Regions from separate parts of the Acetoanaerobium sticklandii genome, predicted to be linked through region 3. Evidence: riboswitches for the same ligand, from Rfam matches in the RefSeq annotation. Region 3 holds a riboswitch; each other region holds the start of a gene.
The links. A riboswitch is a leader RNA that binds a small molecule or an ion and turns the genes downstream of it on or off. The one in region 3 is predicted to bind S-adenosylmethionine.

Region 1: it holds a riboswitch for S-adenosylmethionine, as region 3 does, so the genes downstream of both, CLOST_RS00885 (homocysteine S-methyltransferase family protein) here and CLOST_RS10815 (O-acetylhomoserine aminocarboxypropyltransferase/cysteine synthase family protein) in region 3, are expected to answer to the same signal.
Region 2: it holds a riboswitch for S-adenosylmethionine, as region 3 does, so the genes downstream of both, metK (methionine adenosyltransferase) here and CLOST_RS10815 (O-acetylhomoserine aminocarboxypropyltransferase/cysteine synthase family protein) in region 3, are expected to answer to the same signal.

What each region holds. Positions count from the first base shown of each region.
Region 1 is NC_014614.1:166,126-169,975, forward strand. It holds gene CLOST_RS00870 (argininosuccinate synthase) at 1-844, opposite strand, end outside; T-box leader at 897-1,120, opposite strand; gene CLOST_RS00875 (TfoX/Sxy family protein) at 1,455-1,712, shown strand; gene CLOST_RS00880 (GIY-YIG nuclease family protein) at 1,725-2,012, shown strand; SAM riboswitch class I at 2,013-2,116, shown strand; gene CLOST_RS00885 (homocysteine S-methyltransferase family protein) at 2,176-3,850, shown strand, end outside.
Region 2 is NC_014614.1:2,479,159-2,483,008, reverse strand. It holds gene CLOST_RS11830 (phosphodiester glycosidase family protein) at 1-1,841, shown strand, start outside; SAM riboswitch class I at 1,947-2,052, shown strand; gene metK (methionine adenosyltransferase) at 2,201-3,385, shown strand; gene recD2 (SF1B family DNA helicase RecD2) at 3,654-3,850, shown strand, end outside.
Region 3 is NC_014614.1:2,276,650-2,280,499, reverse strand. It holds gene CLOST_RS10820 (ClC family H(+)/Cl(-) exchange transporter) at 1-1,348, shown strand, start outside; SAM riboswitch class I at 1,444-1,546, shown strand; gene CLOST_RS10815 (O-acetylhomoserine aminocarboxypropyltransferase/cysteine synthase family protein) at 1,669-2,946, shown strand; gene CLOST_RS10810 (homoserine O-acetyltransferase/O-succinyltransferase family protein) at 2,959-3,850, shown strand, end outside.

The sequences.
Region 1 (3,850 bases), 600 kb from region 3:
TTTCATATACACCTCTTGATTTCATCCCAACTAGACGATTTTCTATCATATCTAGTACACCAATACCATGATTTGAACCTATTTGGTTAAGCTGAGCTAGCATTTCGTGTGGCTCAAGTGATACGCCATTTAGCATTACAGCCTCGCCTTTATCAAAGGTAAGCTCTACATATTCTGCTTCATCTGAAGCCTTTTCAAGAGTTTTTGTCATCATGTAAAGGATATCTGCTTTGTGTTCGTTTTTAGTATCTTCCAAATCTCCACCTTCATGGCTGATGTGAAGAAGATTCTGATCTCTTGAGTAGATTTTATCTTTTGTACAAGGAACCTCTATGCCTTTTGCATTTGCATAGTCTATTGCATCTTCACGGGATTTGATATCCCAGATTCTCCATGGAGCAATTACTTTTATATCTGGATCAAAAGCTGCTATTCCTACTTCGAAACGAACCTGGTCATTTCCTTTTCCAGTACATCCGTGGCAGATATAAGGAGCGCCTTCTATATGAGCTATTTCTACTAGCTTCTTAGCTATTAAAGGTCTAGCTAGAGCAGTTCCTAGAAGATATTTGCCTTCATAAAGAGCATTTGCTTTAATCGATTTATATACATAGTCTTTTACAAATTCATCCACTACATCAGCTATATATACTTTTGATGCTCCTGATTTTATAGCTTTTTCCTGAACCTTTTGCATATCTTCATCTTGTCCTACGTTTATGCAAGCAGCTATTATATCTGCATTGTAGTTTTCTTTTAGCCATGGAATGATTATAGAAGTGTCAAGTCCACCAGAGTAAGCAAGTACTATTTTATCTTTTTTAGTTATATTATTTGTTTTCATTATATTTTCCTCCATTATTTTAGAAATTAAAAAAATCCGCCTCTTCGTATTACAAAGAGACGGATTTATATCCGCGGTACCACTCTAATTAATTGTATTTGTGCACTAATACAATTCACTCGATATCGTTAACGGCGACAGCCGTGCCTTCATACTTTGATTTCAAAAGGCATCCTCAGGGTCCCTTGTTCGGTTAAGGTGAGACTGTCGGCCTTCCACTCTGTGCCGACTCGCTGGAGTCATCTCTTAGCTTACTTTTCCCATCACTGGATATGCATATACTTGTTTTTTTCTGATTATAGGGATTTAATTTTTACTTGTCAACATCAAAAAATATATTTTTATGTTTTAAAAAATTATTTTTATATATAAATAATCGGGGAATAGCCATGAAATTATTATGAAAAACATTTTCCTAAAGCTTAAAAATTTTTTAAAATATTTTTACAAAAGTTAAAGTTTTTGTTTACAATTGAGCAAATTTTGTTTAATATAATTTAAATTATATATATTTTTAGTAAGTAGATGATTTATTATATGAGGTATTAAATTTTGGTAGATTAATAAATATATAGAATGAATAGAGTATATATTAAAAGGGGAGAGTAATATGAGTAAGCTATCAGATATGGAAAACATAGGACCAACACTAGAGCAACGATTAATAAATGCAGGAATAACTACTCCTATAGAGCTTAGAAAGCTAGGTTCAAAATCTGCATATGTGATATTAAAAGAGCATGATATAGATGCCTGCATTAACACCCTGTATGCATTAGAAGGAGCTATACAAGGGATAAGATGGCATGATCTGGCAGACGATATCAAAGCTGATTTAAAGAGATTTGCAGACTCAGAAAAAAAGTAAAGCTGGGATTAAATGAAAAAACAAGAAGAATTACTACAAAAAAATATTAGGCAGTTTTATGTATATATGCTAAGATGTAAAGATAACAGCTTGTACACTGGATACACAGTGGATATCGATATGAGGTTTAAACTTCACTGTGAAGGAACAGCATCAAAGTACACTAGAGCAAGGCTTCCAGTTAGCTTGGTTTATGTGGAAAGGCACGATACAAAAAGCAGTGCAATGAAAAGAGAGTGCAGTATAAAAAAACTCTCAAAGCTTCAAAAAGAAGCATTAATTAAAAACTCAATAGTATGATTCTTATCGAGAGAGACGGAGGGATATGGCCCTGTGAAGTCTCAGCAACCTTCAGCCCAGGCTGAAAAGGTGCTAAATCCAACTGCTTAGCAGGAAGATAAGAGAAAACTTATAACTAGGCTTTCTCTTTGAGAAAGCTTTTTTTAATGTAAAGGAGAGAGCAATGATAAAAATATTCGATGGTGGATTTGGAAGTCAGCTTATTAGCAAAAGTATATGTTTTGAATGTCCTGAGGAGTTAAACTTAACTCAAGGCGAAGTAATCAAGCAGATACATAAAGAATATGCAGATAATGGAGCAGATATAATTACAACCAATACCTTTGGAGCAAATCCTCTTAAGTTAAAAAGCTATGACCTAGAGGATAAGGTAATGGAGATTAACGTTGCAGGAATAAACTTAGCTAAAACTACAGGCAAAGAGATAGCTTTTTCTGTAGGGCCTACAGGTGAATTTGTAAAGCCTGTAGGGGATGTGAGCTTTGAAGAAATGTACGAGATATTTTACAGACAGCTTGAAGCTATAACTATATCTCAGCCTGATTATGTAATCTTTGAAACCTTTAGCGATATAGGAGAGCTAAGAGCAGGAATAATTGCATTAAAGGATATTTTTAAGAAGCACAATATAAAAATTCCTATACTCGCCTCTATGACCTATGACAGCATCTATACCTTGACTGGAGTATCGCCAGCTGCCCAAGGAGTTATTTTAGATGCTCTAGGAGTGGATGCCATAGGAATAAACTGCTCAAAAGGACCAAAGGATATACTTGAGTTACTTGTAGAGATAGAAAAGTATACCAGTGTAAAGCTTATTGCTCAGCCAAATGCAGGGATGCCTGAGATTGTAGGAGAAGATGTAGTTTATAGCATGTCAGCTAGTGAATTTGCAAATCAAATGAAGCCATATTTTGAGCTTAATATGGGATATATAGGCTCTTGCTGTGGATCTACTCCTGAGTTTACTAAAGAGCTAAGAAGGCTAGTCGATAGCATAGAAGTAAAAAATATTAAGGAGAATAAAGCAAGCTCTCATGGATATCTTGCTTCAAAAGGCAAGGTGGTTTCTTCAGAAGCATTTATTTTAATTGGAGAAGCCATTAATCCTCATGCAAGAAAAGCTGTAAAGCTGTATATGGAAGAATTTGATATAAAAGGGCTTACAAGCGTTATATCAGAGCAGTGCTTAAAAGGCGCAGATGTAATTGATATCAATGTCAATGCAGAAGGAGCAGATAAAAAAGCATTAGCAAGGGAGCTAGTGATAAGTGGACAGCTAAATTCTGATTTTGTACTTTGCATAGATTCCAAAGAGCCTGAAATCATAGAAGAGGCGCTTAAAAATTATGCAGGAAAGGCGCTTATAAACTCAGTTGCATTGGACGAAAAGGAATTAAGTGAAATCCTTCCTCTTGCAAAAAAATATGGTGCTAGTGTGATAGGACTATGCATAGAAAATGAAATACTGCCAACTACCATAGCTGAAACTGTAGAAATAGCAGAAAAGCTTCAGAGCAGACTCCTAAGTGAAGGAATACGGGCTGAAGATATCTATATAGACCCACTGCTTTTCACAAATAAAACCTACAGCATATCGCCACTTGATACAGTAGAGATTGTAAGGCAGTTATCAAATAAAGGAATAAAGACCTCTCTTGGGCTGAGCAATGTTTCTTATGGCATGAAAAATAGAGATAGATTAAATCAAACCTTGCTTTCTATGCTAATAGGAAGTGGACTTTCCATGGCAATTGCAAGTGCTAGCTCAAAAGGTATAGTTGAAACCATAGAGTCAGCCCAGATACTTATGGGAAAAGAAAAAATATCAAATAAAA
Region 2 (3,850 bases), 200 kb from region 3:
TCCAAAACGTAAATATACTTGAAGTAGATTTAAACAATCCATCTGTAAAGCTAGATGTTTTATTTAATAAAAGTGGTTTTATAAACAGAACAACACTTAGCAATATGGTAAATCAGGAGCAAGGCGTAGTTGCGGCAGTGAATGGTGATTTTTTCTCAATGTCTACCCCAGCATTTTCCATAGGGCCTATAGTAAAAGATGGAAAGCAGCTTTCAAGTCCTCATTATGAGCTTAATAAATACGCTTCATTGCTAGTTGACTCTACAGGCAACGCACTTCTTGCTTACCTTTATTCAAATATTCAAGTAGAAAATAGCTCAAGAGGTATAAATGTAGATATATCAGCAATAAATAAACCGAGTAAAGACTATGGAAACATAGTAATATACACTAAAGAATACACTCCTAACAGCCCAGGCGCTAATAAAACTTATTTTGACCTTACAGAGATAGTAGTAGAAAACGACATCGTAAGAGAAGTAAGATGTGGACAGCCTAGTGTGGCAATTCCTGAAAATGGTTACGTGATACTAGCAGCTGGAGCAAATAGCTTTGTACTTCAAGGAGCTTTTACTCCAGAAGAAAAGGTCAAGCTAAAAACAGATATAAACTTAAATTACAACAATATAAAAACTGCAATAGGTGGAGGTACTATGCTTCTTAAAAATGGAGTAGAGACATCCATAACCCAGAGTGTGAGCGGAAAAAGTCAAAGAACAGCTCTAGGAATCACAGCGGACAAAAAAATGCTCATAGTCACTGTAGACGGAAGAAAATCTCCGTTTATAGGAATGGATGAAAAAGACATGCAAGCGTATATGAAAGCGCTAGGAGCAAAGGATGCCATGATGCTTGACGGAGGAGGCTCTACTCAGCTGATGGCAGACGGCAAAATTCAAAATACTATGGCATCTGCAGAAAGGTCACTCGTAAATGGGCTTACTATCAAAAATACAGCTCCAAAAGGTAGTATCTCTCAGATTGAAATTTCTGTGCTAAATGAAACTATTTTCCAAGGAGACAAGGTAGAGCTTGCTATAAGAGCCTTTGATGCTTCTAAAAATCCTATAGACATAACTACTCCTAGTTTTCAGGTTTCTGGAGAAGGAATATCAGGGAGCTTTGATGGCAGATATTTCACGCCGACTTCATCAGGAAGTGGAAATATAGTAGCTTCATATGGAGGAGTTACTGGAAAAATTCCAGTAGAAGTACTTAAGAAAAATGCACCTGATACTAAAATGGTTCAAACTCTTCCGGATTCAGGAACAGCAGCAGTATTTGGAAACATGTCAGGTGGAGAAAGCATAATTGATCAAGCATTTAAGGCAAAGCTCGCAAGCTCAGCCAGCTCAAACCAAGCTGTAATGACTCTAGGTGCTGGGGATAACGCATTTTTAGGAGCGGTGTCAGCGCCAAAGGAAGCCTTTAATGGGGCATATAAATATAAAACCGTTGGAAATACAACATTTATAAGCGTGGACAACAGAAATGGCGGAGTATACAAAGTAAAAGGTCAATGGGACTATTTAAAAGGACTAATGTCAAAAAGTGCTGGGAATGTAGTCATAGTGCTTCAAGGCAGTGACAAGTCCGCAGACAGTATAGACCAAAATGCATTTGACAAAATCATCCAAAAAGAAGCAAAGACTAAGAATGTATATGTCGTATATTCAGGTAAGAGTTTTTCCTCTAGAGTAGATGGAAATGTAAGCTATATCAGTGTGGTAGACTATGCATCTATGCCAAAAACCAATATATATCAAGATATAAAATACCTTCAGTTTGCTGAAGCAGATGGAAAATTGGTATATGGATTCAAGCCTGTGCTTACTCCATAAAACTGATACAAAAATAGTAAAAAATATTTTTCAAAAACATATTGACATATGGTTTTGGCTAATATAAAATAAAATCCGTTGCACAATAAATGAATAAATTCTTGAACCTTATCAAGAGAGGTGGAGGGACTGGCCCTGTGAAACCCGGCAACCAGCACAGCAATGTGAGATGGTGCCAATTCCTGCGAGATATATTCTTGGCAGATGAGGTAACTTTAGTAGTTATGCCTCTTCTGCGTATGTGTATGAAGAGGCTTTTTAATGCAAAAAAGTCTACATTATGTACGATGTGCCACCTTGGCATATACAAGTGATACGGTTTACAGCATTTAATGCTAGAGATGAGGAGGATTTATTAAATGAGAAGATTATTTACATCAGAATCTGTTACTGAGGGCCATCCAGATAAAATGTGTGACCAGATTTCAGATTCAATACTAGACGCCCTTTTAGTTCAAGACCCTAATTCACGTGTGGCGTGTGAGACAGCAGTTACTACAGGTCTTGTTATGGTAATTGGAGAAATAACTACTAACGCATACGTAGATATCCAAAAAGTAGTAAGACAGACAGTTAAAGAAATCGGATACGATAGAGCAAAATATGGATTTGACTTCGAAACGTGCGCAGTAATTAATGCTATAGACGAGCAAAGTGCAGACATAGCTATGGGTGTAGACGAAGCCCTAGAGCACAAAGAAGGGACTATGAAAGATGAAGTAGAAGCAGTAGGAGCTGGAGACCAAGGTATGATGTTTGGTTTTGCTTGCGACGAGACTCCAGAGTTTATGCCACTTCCTATTTCACTAGCTCATAAGCTAGCTAAAAGGCTTTCAGATGTAAGAAAAGACAAAACTCTTGATTACTTAAGACCAGATGGAAAAACTCAAGTAACAGTAGAGTATGAAGATGACAAACCAGTAAGAATAGACACTATAGTAATATCTACACAGCACAACCCAGAAGTAACTAGAGAGCAAATTGAAAAAGACTTAATCGAAAACGTAATTAAGCCAATAGTAGATAGCAAGTTACTTGATGAAAACACTAAGTACCTTATCAACCCTACAGGAAGATTCGTAATCGGAGGACCTCAAGGAGATTCTGGACTTACAGGAAGAAAAATCATCGTAGATACTTACGGTGGATACGCTAGACACGGTGGAGGAGCTTTCTCAGGTAAAGACTCTACAAAGGTAGACCGCTCTGCAGCATACGCAGCTAGATGGGTTGCGAAAAACGTAGTAGCAGCAGGACTTGCTAAGAAATGCGAGATTCAGTTAGCTTATGCAATCGGTGTAGCTGAACCGGTATCAGTACTAGTTGATACATTTGGAACAGGTGTTATCGCTGAGGAAAAGATTTCTGAAATCATTTCTAAAAACTTTGATCTTCGCCCAGGAGCTATAATTAGAGACCTAGGACTAAGAAGACCGATATTCAAGCAAACAGCAGCTTACGGACATTTTGGAAGAACAGATGTAAGCCTTCCTTGGGAAGAGCTAAACAAAGTAGACGACATTAAAAAAGACGCTGGATTATAAAAATATCATAAATAATAAATTCAGCAATTTAAACCATTATAAGTTGTTTATGGAGCTTAAAAGCTTATAAAAATAAAGGATTAGTACTCAGGGAAATCTGTATACTAATCCTTTTGTTATTTATATTTAAATTTTGCTTCTTCAAAATTTAAATACGATATAATTTTTAAATTCGATTAGTTGTATCTGTTGAAACATTGTTAAGATTATGAGCTTATAGTATATGTTATAATAAATCATATTCAAAATACATTTGGAGTGTATGCTTATGCCTATAGAATTAAAAGGAAAAATTTCAGATATAATATTTCAAAACGATGAAAATGGCTACACTATAGCAAACCTAATCAGCGATGAACTTGGAGAAGTTACAGTGGTGGGCTGTATGCCATCTGTCAGAGAGCTCGACAATATACAGGTCAGTGGAGAGTGGAAGACTCACGATATATATGGCAGACAGTTTAG
Region 3 (3,850 bases):
GGGATATTTTGTAGGGTATTTAGTTGATAAAAATAAAATGATTTCAGGAAGTGGAATACCTCAGTTAGAAGGAATTCTAAAAGGATATTTTAAATCACGTAAGTCTTGGATGCACACACTAATATCAAAGTTTGTAGGAGGTGCTATTGCTATAGTAGCAGGTTTATCTTTAGGTAGAGAAGGTCCTTCTATTCAGTTAGGAGCATGTATAGCTGAAGGGGTTGGAAATAAAATTGGAAAAGGTAGACTAGAAAAAAGAATACTTATGGCTAGTGGAGCGAGTGCGGGATTAGCAGCAGCATTTAATGCACCTATGGCAGGTGTGATTTTTGCCTTAGAAGAAATTTTTAAGTATTTTTCTCCAATCATTTTACTATCGACTATTTCTGCTGCAGTAACTGCAGACTTTATTTCGAAAAAAGTTTTTGGTATGAATCCAGTTTTTAATTTTCCAGTAAGCCAAACAGTACCACTTAATGGATACTTAATGCTTATATTTTTAGGAATTGTTTTGGGGATTTCTGGAGCTATCTATAATTATACTTTATTTAAAACTCAAAAATTTTATAAAAAATTAACTTTTCTTAATATAAGAACAAAAATAATAATTCCTTTTATTCTAGCAGGATTTCTAGGTTTAGTTTTTCCACTTGCAACAGGAGGAGGCCATAAGATTATAGAATATCTAAATCTTAAAAATGGTATTAGTTTTCTTGTTTTAATCTTAATAGTTAAATTTATTTTTTCGATGTTAAGTTTTGCATCAGGAGCTCCTGGTGGTATATTTTTTCCTTTACTTATTTTAGGTGCAACTATTGGAAGTATCTTTGGACATGTAATGATAGGAAATGGAATTTTTGATGAGAGTCTTTTTAATAATTTTATTATCCTTGCTATGGCTGGATATTTTACGGCTATTGTAAGAGCACCTATAACTGGTATAGTTTTAATAATGGAAATGACAGGTTCTTTCAACCATTTGCTTTCACTCACAGTTGTTTCAATTACAGCATACATAGTGGCAGAGCTTTTAAATAGTCCTCCAGTATATGATAAATTACTTGATAATTTAATAGTTCAAGAACATCCAGAAGATGAGAAAGAACATATTAATAAAATTCTTGTAGAAATAATAGTTCAGCATGACTCTGTTTTTGAAAATTCTTTGGTAAAAGATTTACATTGGCCAGGAAAATCTCTTCTCGTCGCTATAAAAAGAGGAGAAGTAGAACTTATTCCAAAAGGAGATACTAAAATTATGGTGGGAGATTATTTGGTTGTATTAACAGATATTAATTGTGAGTCTAAAATAAGAGAAAAATTAGAAAAATTGAATTTACGCCCTTAGAAAAAAGTGACTGAAGCTAACGATTTAATAATTTAAAAAAATACTTGCAATTTATCCTAGAACAGTGTATTATAAAAATCAAACTTAATAAAAGTTGCTTATCAAGATTGGTGGAGGGACTGGCCCTACGAAACCAGGCAAGGGTTTTATATAAAACCGAGTGCTAATTCCAGCAGACAATAGTCTGAGAGATAAGTGTAGCCTACAAGTCTATTTTTGTATTTAGATTTGTTGATTTTATTTATTTAAAATCATAAAGCCGCACTTTGTGCGGCTTTTTTAATTTCTCAGACTCTCAATATGAAAAGGAGAGGATATTAATGAAGAATTACAGTGTAGAAACTCAGTGTGTACAGGCAGGCTATGAACCAAAAAGTGGAGAGCCAAGAGTAGCTCCTATAGTGCAGTCAACTACTTACAAGTACGATGATGCAGATCAGGTTGCAGCTTTATTTGATTTATCAGCAGTAGGTCATATGTATTCCAGAATCAGTAATCCAACTGTAGAGGTTTTGGAAAAAAAGCTGACTGTTTTAGAAGGCGGAGTAGGGGCTCTTGGGGTTGCTTCAGGGCAATCAGCAAATTTCTTTGCTATTTTTACTTTGTGTAGCGCAGGAGATAATTTTATCTGCCTTTCAAATCTATACGGTGGAACCCATACGTTGTTTACTTCTACTTTAAAGCGTATGGGAATTGAGGCAACTATACTTCCATGCACAATAGAGCCTAAAGAGATTGCAAAACATGTAAATTCTAAAACAAAGCTGCTATTTGCAGAAACGTTAGGAAATCCTGGTGTAGAGGTACTTGATATAGAGGCTTTTGCAAAAGCCGCACATGATAATAAATTGGCATTTGTTGTGGACAATACCTTTGCTACACCTTATTTATGCAGACCGATAGAGCATGGAGCTGATATAGTTACTCATTCCGCTACGAAGTATTTAGACGGTCATGCAACTAGTCTAGGTGGCGTGATAGTAGATAGTGGTAATTTTGATTGGAACAATGGGAACTTTGATTGCCTTACTCAGCCAGACCTAGCATATCATGGGCTTAGCTATACAGAGACTTTTGGAAACCAAGCCTTCATCGTAAAGGCAAGAGCATCGCTTCTTAGAGATTTAGGCTCTACGATGAGTCCCAATAATGCATTTTTAATTAATTTAGGAACAGAAACCTTGGCTCTTAGAATGCAAAGACACAGTGACAATGCTCTAGAGGTTGCGAAGTTTCTTCAAAGCCTAGATGAGGTTGCATGGGTGAACTATCCGAAGCTAGAAGATTCAAAAGACTACAAGCTTGCTGAAAAATATCTTCCTAAAGGCGCTTCTGGAGTTATATCATTTGGAGTGAAAGGCGGAGTAGATAAAGCCAAGCTATTTATTAATTCTGTCAAGCTAGCAAGTCTTGTAGTTCATGTAGGAGATTTAAGAACTCATGTGCTTCATCCAGCTAGCATGACTCATAGACAGCTAAGTGAAGAGCAGCAGATTAAAGCTGGGATTGCTCCTGAGATGATTAGGCTATCTGTAGGAATCGAAAATCCAAAGGATATCTGCGATGATTTATACCAAGCACTAAAAGCTCAGGCGTAAGGGGGAATAGTCTTGCCTATAATAAATTCTACTAATACGGACCTACTAAAGGAGTTTTACGACAAGGATATTTTTCAGATTCCAGAGCTAAGAGCAACGACTCAGGATATAAGACCTCTGAAAATAGGTATAGTCAATTTAATGCCTAACAAAAAAGAAACAGAAATCCATCTGATGAAGGCGCTTTCTAATACGCCTCTTCAGATAGAGCTTGATTTAATAAGAACAAAAAGCAGAAAAAGTAAATACACCGATATGGAGTACCTTACTAAAAACTATAAAACCTTAAACGAAATTAAAAATAATAAATACGATGGACTTATCATAACAGGAGCTCCAGTTGAGCATTTGGAGTTTGAAGAGATTGATTACTGGGATGAATTAAAGGAGCTATTCGAGTTTGCCCGTACACATGTTTACTCGAGCTTATTCATATGCTGGGCATCTCAGGCGGCTTTATATTATTACTACGGTGTACAAAAAAGGAATCTAGGTTCAAAGCTAAGCGGAGTATTTGAATATGAACTAGCTGAGGATTCAAAGCTAACTAGAGGTCTAGATGATAATTTTTTCTATCCTCAGTCGAGAAATACTGAAAACGAAGAAGCTGAGCTTAGAAAGGTTCCAGATTTAAAAATCCTAGCACGTTCAGATGAGGCTGGTGTATGCATATCTTCTAGTGTAGATGAAAGATTTGTTTTTATATCAGGACATGGAGAATATGATACCGATACACTTTACAACGAGTATATAAGAGACTTAAGTAAAGGGATAAATCCAAGTATACCTAGAAATTATTTTAAAAATGACGACCCTTCAAATCGCATTCTTGTAAGATGGAAATCAAGTGCTAGCTTAATTTTTTCAAACTGGATTAATTATTTTGTCTATCAGCAGACACCAT